Regions from separate parts of the Bacillus sp. AL-1R genome, predicted to be linked through region 2. Evidence: riboswitches for the same ligand, from Rfam matches in the RefSeq annotation. Region 2 holds a riboswitch; each other region holds the start of a gene.
The links. Region 2 has a riboswitch for S-adenosylmethionine ahead of ACSBO6_RS03225 (methionine ABC transporter ATP-binding protein). Riboswitches for the same ligand answer to the same signal wherever they lie in the genome.
Positions count from the first base shown of each region.

Region 1: it holds a riboswitch for S-adenosylmethionine, as region 2 does, so the genes downstream of both, ACSBO6_RS08565 (2,3-diketo-5-methylthiopentyl-1-phosphate enolase) here and ACSBO6_RS03225 (methionine ABC transporter ATP-binding protein) in region 2, are expected to answer to the same signal.
Region 3: it holds a riboswitch for S-adenosylmethionine, as region 2 does, so the genes downstream of both, metK (methionine adenosyltransferase) here and ACSBO6_RS03225 (methionine ABC transporter ATP-binding protein) in region 2, are expected to answer to the same signal.

Region 1 covers NZ_CP197469.1:1,817,209-1,819,483, forward strand. The annotation lists gene ACSBO6_RS08565 (2,3-diketo-5-methylthiopentyl-1-phosphate enolase) at 1-1,106, opposite strand, end outside; SAM riboswitch class I at 1,171-1,274, opposite strand; gene ACSBO6_RS08570 (pyridoxal phosphate-dependent aminotransferase) at 1,333-2,275, opposite strand, start outside.
Region 2 covers NZ_CP197469.1:679,133-681,407, forward strand. The annotation lists gene ACSBO6_RS03215 (ASCH domain-containing protein) at 1-309, shown strand, start outside; gene ACSBO6_RS03220 (hypothetical protein) at 315-749, shown strand; SAM riboswitch class I at 1,040-1,157, shown strand; gene ACSBO6_RS03225 (methionine ABC transporter ATP-binding protein) at 1,333-2,275, shown strand, end outside.
Region 3 covers NZ_CP197469.1:3,665,773-3,668,047, reverse strand. The annotation lists gene pckA (phosphoenolpyruvate carboxykinase (ATP)) at 1-706, opposite strand, end outside; SAM riboswitch class I at 1,019-1,133, shown strand; gene metK (methionine adenosyltransferase) at 1,343-2,275, shown strand, end outside.

The DNA.
Region 1 (2,275 bases), 1.1 Mb from region 2:
ATTGGACCGTCCGGATGACCATGAACACCGCCACCAGCATTGATGACTTGCTCAATTCCAAAATCTTGAATTAATTGAGGCACAAGACCTGGGTGAATTCCAGCAGATGGTACTGGAAAAGTTTCTTTTAATCCATTTGATATCGTTAAATTTTCAGCAATTTTTAAAGCTGTCTCTTTTTGTAATGCAACGGATCCATATGGAGAAGGGAAAAGACTAAAATCTGCACCAGCAATTCGTAAAAGTTTCCCTAGTAATAATCCAGCGTCGATTCCATAAATTGGTGATGCTGTATATGCACCTGATACTGCAGGATGAGCCATAATTGGAATATTAATTGATGGATCTTCTGCCAAACCTTGCAGTACATCAATTCCATACGAGAATACATTTAATAAAAATACATCGGCCCCAGCTTCAACTGCACGTAATGCTTTTTCTTTTAGTTCATATGTACGGCCAGTTAAATTCACGGCATATAATGTTTTATGTCCTGTTTTCTCATAAACTTGGTTCAATATATTTTTACCGTACGTAACACGATCCGTTATTGATGTATTTGTGTCAAAAAGAATCTCGTCATCTTTAATTAAATCAACACCACCTAAAGCTTGCTTTTTTAATTCGTCTGAAATGTATTGAATATCTCTGCCGATAATTGATTTGAAAATGCTCATTAATAAAGGTCGATCATAGACGTCCAATTTCTCTCGAATGCCTTTAATACCAAATTTTGGACCTGGAAAAAGAGATAGAATATCATCAGTAAAATTTAAATCAATTAGTTTGACTTCTCCATCAAGGGATAGCTTACCGAAAACAGTCGTTAAAATAGCTGGTAGATCAGAGGTGAAATTTAAGCTAGGATAGTAGATTTCAATCATTCCTTTTGTCGGTTTATACCCTAAAAAGTTAACGATATTTTCTTCGCAATCTAATTCACGAACTGAAAGTACTTTGCCTTTATGTTTTTGTAATTGAATTTGATCATTTTGAGGTAAATTCGTCCAAGAACCAACCGTTAAACCTAACGCAATTGCCTCTGCCTTTTTTTCCAAATGATGATTTTTATCATAAACTTGGTAAGTTGCTATTACTCCACTCATTTCAAAACCTCCAAAAAGTTTTAATCAAACAAAAAACCTCTCCACTAAGGAGAGGTTTACCTACACCTTATCTGCCAGCAAATGCTGCGAGAATTAGCACCGTACTAGTTAACTAGCCGGTTGCCGGGTTTCATCGGGCTCGGTCCCTCCACCTACTCTGAATAAAGTTAATATTTAATTTTGAATACTTAATCTAATCGCATTATTTCATGAACAATCATAATTGTCAAACATTAAATTTAGAAAATATTTCAATCTCTTTTAATCTAGCAACTGCTTCTTTCAATCGATCAGTATCTGAAAGGAGACCGACTCTTACATAACCTTCACCATACTCTCCAAATCCATTTCCTGGAGCAACTGCGATATGTGCTTTTTCAAGTAATAGATCAGCAAATTCCTGTGATGTAAAACCTGATGGAATCCTTAACCAGGCAAAAAACGAACCTGCTGGTGCTGTTACTTCCCAGCCGATTTCATGGCAGCCACTAATAAATACATTTCTACGCTCTTCATAAAGAGCTAAAAGTTGTTTTACACTATCTTGCGATTGAGTTAGAGCGGCTACTGCAGCTTCTTGAACAGCAGGGAAGATGCTAACATAAAGATGATCCTGTAATAGATTAATTGCTGAAATGACCTCTTTATTTCCAACTGCAAAACCGATTCTCCAACCCGCCATATTATAAGTTTTAGAAAGGGTATAGATTTCAATCCCGCATTCCTTTGCTCCTGGTGTTTGAAGATAACTTAAAGGTTTTTTGCCGTCAAAACCAAATGCACCATATGCAAAATCATGACAAACTGTAATATTATTATTTTTTGCAAGCTCAACTGTTTCTTTAAAAAATTCTTCTGTTGCTATAGCACCTGTTGGATTATTTGGATAATTGATAAATAATATTTTACTAGCATCCAAAACATCATGAGGAATTAATTGATAATCTGGTAAAAATTGATTTTGCTCAAGTAATGGGAGCATGTATGGTACTGTTTTGGAAAGGGATATACCAGATAAATAGTCTGGGTAGCCTGGGTCAGGTACTAAAATTGTATCTCCTGGGTCACATAAACAAAGTGGTAGCTCAACTAATCCAGCTTTACCACCGAATAATATGGCTACTTCTTCCTCTGGGTCTAAATCAACATCATACTCTCGTTTGTAAAAT
Region 2 (2,275 bases):
TGTACGATTGAGCGCCTTGTTACGCTTAAAGAGGATATCGAAAAAGTATTGGCAGGAGAAAAAACAGCTACTCGCCGTAACGGGAGATATGCAGATGTTGGAGAAATAATGACTCTTCAAAATCAACAGTATGTTGTTGAAAAAGTATATTCTCAAGCCTTAGGTGAATTGACAGATGAGGATGCTAAGCAAGAAGGCTATCCGACTGTAGAAGAGTATAAGCAATCGATTCTATCAATCCATCCTGGAATGCCTTGGTTGCCAAAAATGAGGGTATGGGTTCATGAGTTTCGTCTGATTCAAGATTAATATCTATGCTGTATAGACTGCTTCTTTACATACATATTGCTAGTGTAATTTTATCGATTGGTCCTTTTTTTGTATTGATTCCGATACTAAAAAAGCTGCATACCACACAGTCCGCGATACAACAGAGCTATTTGGATGTATTCCGGTTTGCTGTCAGATTGGCAAAGCATGCTGGGCATGTGCTGGTTGGATCGGGGGTCTTGTTGGTACTAGTAGGCCATTGGTCGTGGAAGACCTCTTGGATCGTGATGACTATTCTTCTTTTGGTGAGTTCATTATTTTTTCTAGCTAGAGCTTTTTCACCAACGATTAAAAAATTTAGTGAACCAAATCAAGACAAGAAATTGTTGATTCACTTGCTTCGTCGTTCAATCTGGATTTATATCGCTCTTTTAATGGTTATGTTATGGTTTATGGTAGTAAAGCCTACATTATGGTAGGCACAATTCAATTAAGCAGACAGGTTCTTTTTTATTCAAGGGACATTGTCTGCTTTTTTGCTCTTTATTAAAATGAAATAAAAATAAGTATTTAGACCTATTTCGAATGGAGTGTAAAATAGATTCTTTTTATAAAAACGAATGACATAATCCCTATACCAAACACTGTTAGTAAAGAAGATGCTATTTTTAAACGCAATTTTTTTAACAGATTTTTAAAAAAATTCTTGACGTTTTTCAAAAAGAGATATAACATGAACTCAATCATTTAAAAACTTAATAAATTCTATTACTTATCCAGAGAGGTGGAGGGACTGGCCCTACGATACCTCGGCAACGGGTTTGTTATTTCGTAACAAATACCGTGCTAATTCCTGCAAATCGTTCAAGCGATTTGAAAGATAAGAAGTAAAGTGGCTTATAAATTTTAACCCCTCTTCTTATCTGTCTTATTGGATAAGAAGAGGGGTTTTTTGTTGTAGAGCCATAGAAGAAAAAGGGTGAAACATAGATATAAAACCTAGTTTTCAAATCTGTTTACTAAGATATAGTGATTGGAATAACTTGCATTGGAGGAAGTAATTTGATTGAGATTAAAAATGTCTCTAAGGTTTATCCTGGAAGACCGCCTATTAAAGCTTTAAATAATATTAATATGAAAATCGAGAAAGGGGAGATTTATGGAATCATTGGATTTTCCGGAGCGGGAAAAAGTACACTAATTCGTTGTTTAAATAGACTTGAAGAGCCAACAGAAGGATCAGTTTTAATTGATGGATTGAATCTGATGACATTAAATGATGAAGAGTTACGTAAGACACGTAGAAAAATTGGTGTCGTATTCCAGCATTTTAATCTACTTTCAGCTAAAACGGTATTTGATAATATAGCAATGCCGTTATACCTTGAAGGTAAGAAGAAACGGGACGTTCAGGAAAAAGTAATGGAATTAATTGAATTTGTTGGACTTACGGGGAAGCAGGATGTATATCCGGGACATTTATCGGGGGGACAAAAGCAAAGAGTGGGAATAGCAAGGGCACTCGTAACAGACCCAGATCTTTTGTTATGTGATGAAGCTACGTCTGCATTAGACCCTGAAACAACAAAGAATGTATTAGAGCTTTTAAGGAAGGTTAATAAATCTTATAATCTTACAATTTTCCTTATTACCCATGAAATGAGTGTAATTCGTGATTTATGTGATAAAGTGGCCGTCATTGATAATGGAGAAATTGTCGAAGAAGGTAATGTATACGATGTCTTTACGAATCCAAAAAAAGGTATTACAAAGAATTTTGTTAACACTGTATTACAAAATGAGGTGCCGTCTAAGCTATCGAAAACATTATCAAAGGGGAAATATTATCAATTAGTCTTTCTAGGTGAAAAGGCAGCCAATCCATTATTATCAGAGGTTCTAAAAAAATTCGATATTCATTTAAATATTCTTTATGGGTCGATTACAGAGCTACAAGAAAGGCCATATGGAAATTTACTTGTAGCATTAGAGGGAACAAAAGAGG
Region 3 (2,275 bases), 1.5 Mb from region 2:
CTGATAATCCAAAGAATAATGCCACATCACCTTCACTACCAACGTTAGCAGAACAGTGCATTGGTAAAACATTATTTTGTGGTAATAGGAAATTCATAATTGAGAAGATCGATTTTTTCATTTCACCAGCATATTCCGTACCACCGATTAAGATTATTTTCTTCTCAAATGATATAATAACAAATGCCTCAGAATTTGTTCCATCTACCACTGGGTCTGCTTTAAATGTAGGAGCAGAAATAATTGTAAATTCTGATTCATGAGTTTGAAGCTCTTGCTCAGTTGGGCGAATAAATAATTGGTGAGCAAATAAGTTGTGCCATGCAAATTCGTTAATTACTTGGATTGGTAAACGATACTCAGTATCAGCGCCAGCAAATCCTTTAAATAAGAATAATTCGTTACGATCTTTTAAGTAGTTAAGTACTTTGCTATACAATTTTTCAAATACGTCAGCAGAGATTGGTTGGTTTACTGAACCCCAATCGATTAAATTTTCAACAGATGCCTCTTTAACAATAAATTTATCTTTAGGTGAACGTCCAGTATATTTACCTGTTGAAACGCTAACTGCTCCTGTTGACGTTAAAATGCCTTCTTGTCTTGTTAAAACTTTTTCAACTAATTCAGAAACGCTTAGTTGGTTATACATTTGATTACTAGTAAGTAATTCGTTTAATTCAAAGTTTACATCAACTGTCTTCATATACTAATACCATCCTTTAAATATAATTTGTCTGCCATGTAGGTATCTCGATAAATAGTATAACACATTTATTTTAATAGTGTATACTATTAGTTCGCAAAATGTGTTATGAATTTGATTAAAAAATTAATTTGAGTAAAATATACTTAATCTAAAGAAGAAATTTAGTAAATTGTAAGATAATAATTAGTAATTTCCCTTTAAATAGAAATGAATGTAGAAATTAAATTATTGTAGAATTATGTCTAAGTAAGTATGAAAATTGTTGACAAGAAAGTGAAATTTTAATATGATACTTTTCATACGGATACTCTCTTATCCCGAGTAGGTGGAGGGATACAGGCCCTACGAAGCCCAGCAACCTCACTTTTAGTGAAAGGTGCTGAACCTGATGCAAGACATTTTTTTATGTCTTGGACGATAAGAGCGAAAGGCAAATAACCAAGAACCCTTTCCTCATGTAATATTTGATAAGAGGAAGGCTTTTTTTTTGCTCAAAACTTAAATACAGTGGCAATTTCGTAATTTACACTGAGTTATCTTTATCTTAAATGGGAAACATAGGAATAGGAACAAACTTTTTATTCTTATGTTGAGAAAAAAGAGATCCGTCAATTCAATTTAGGAGGGGACTCAATGTCACAACGTCGTTTATTTACTTCAGAATCAGTTACAGAAGGACATCCAGATAAAATCTGTGACCAAATTTCAGATTCTATTCTTGATGCAATTTTAGCAAATGATCCGAATGCTCGTGTAGCAGCGGAAACTTCAGTTACAACAGGTTTAGTACTTGTTGCAGGTGAAATTACAACTTCTACTTATGTAGATATCCCAAAAATCGTTCGCGAAACTATCCGTGAAATCGGTTATGACCGTGCAAAATACGGATTTGATGCAGATACATGTGCAGTTTTAACTTCTATCGATGAGCAATCAGCAGATATCGCTCTAGGTGTAGACCAAGCGTTAGAAGCTCGTGAAGGTAGTATGACAGATGAAGAAATTGAAGCAATCGGTGCAGGAGACCAAGGTTTAATGTTCGGTTTTGCTGTAAATGAAACACCTGAATTAATGCCACTTCCAATTTCATTATCACACAAAATTGCTCGCCGCTTAACTGAAGTTAGAAAAAATGAAACAGTTTCTTACTTACGTCCAGACGGTAAAACTCAAGTAACAGTTGAGTATGATGAAAACAACAAACCAGTTCGTATTGATGCAATTGTTGTATCAACACAACATGGTCCAGAAGCTACTCAAGAACAAATTGAAAATGATATTAAAGAACTTGTAATTAAACCAGTAGTACCAGCTGAGTTAATTGATGAAAACACAAAATTCTTTATCAACCCAACAGGTCGTTTCGTAATCGGTGGACCTCAAGGGGATGCTGGTTTAACAGGTCGTAAAATTATTGTTGATACTTACGGTGGATATGCTCGTCACGGTGGTGGCGCATTCTCTGGTAAAGATGCAACTAAAGTTGACCGTTCTGCTGCTTATGCTGCACGTTACGTTGCGAAAAACATCGTAGCTGCTGGCTTAGCTGATAAAGCTGAAGTTCAA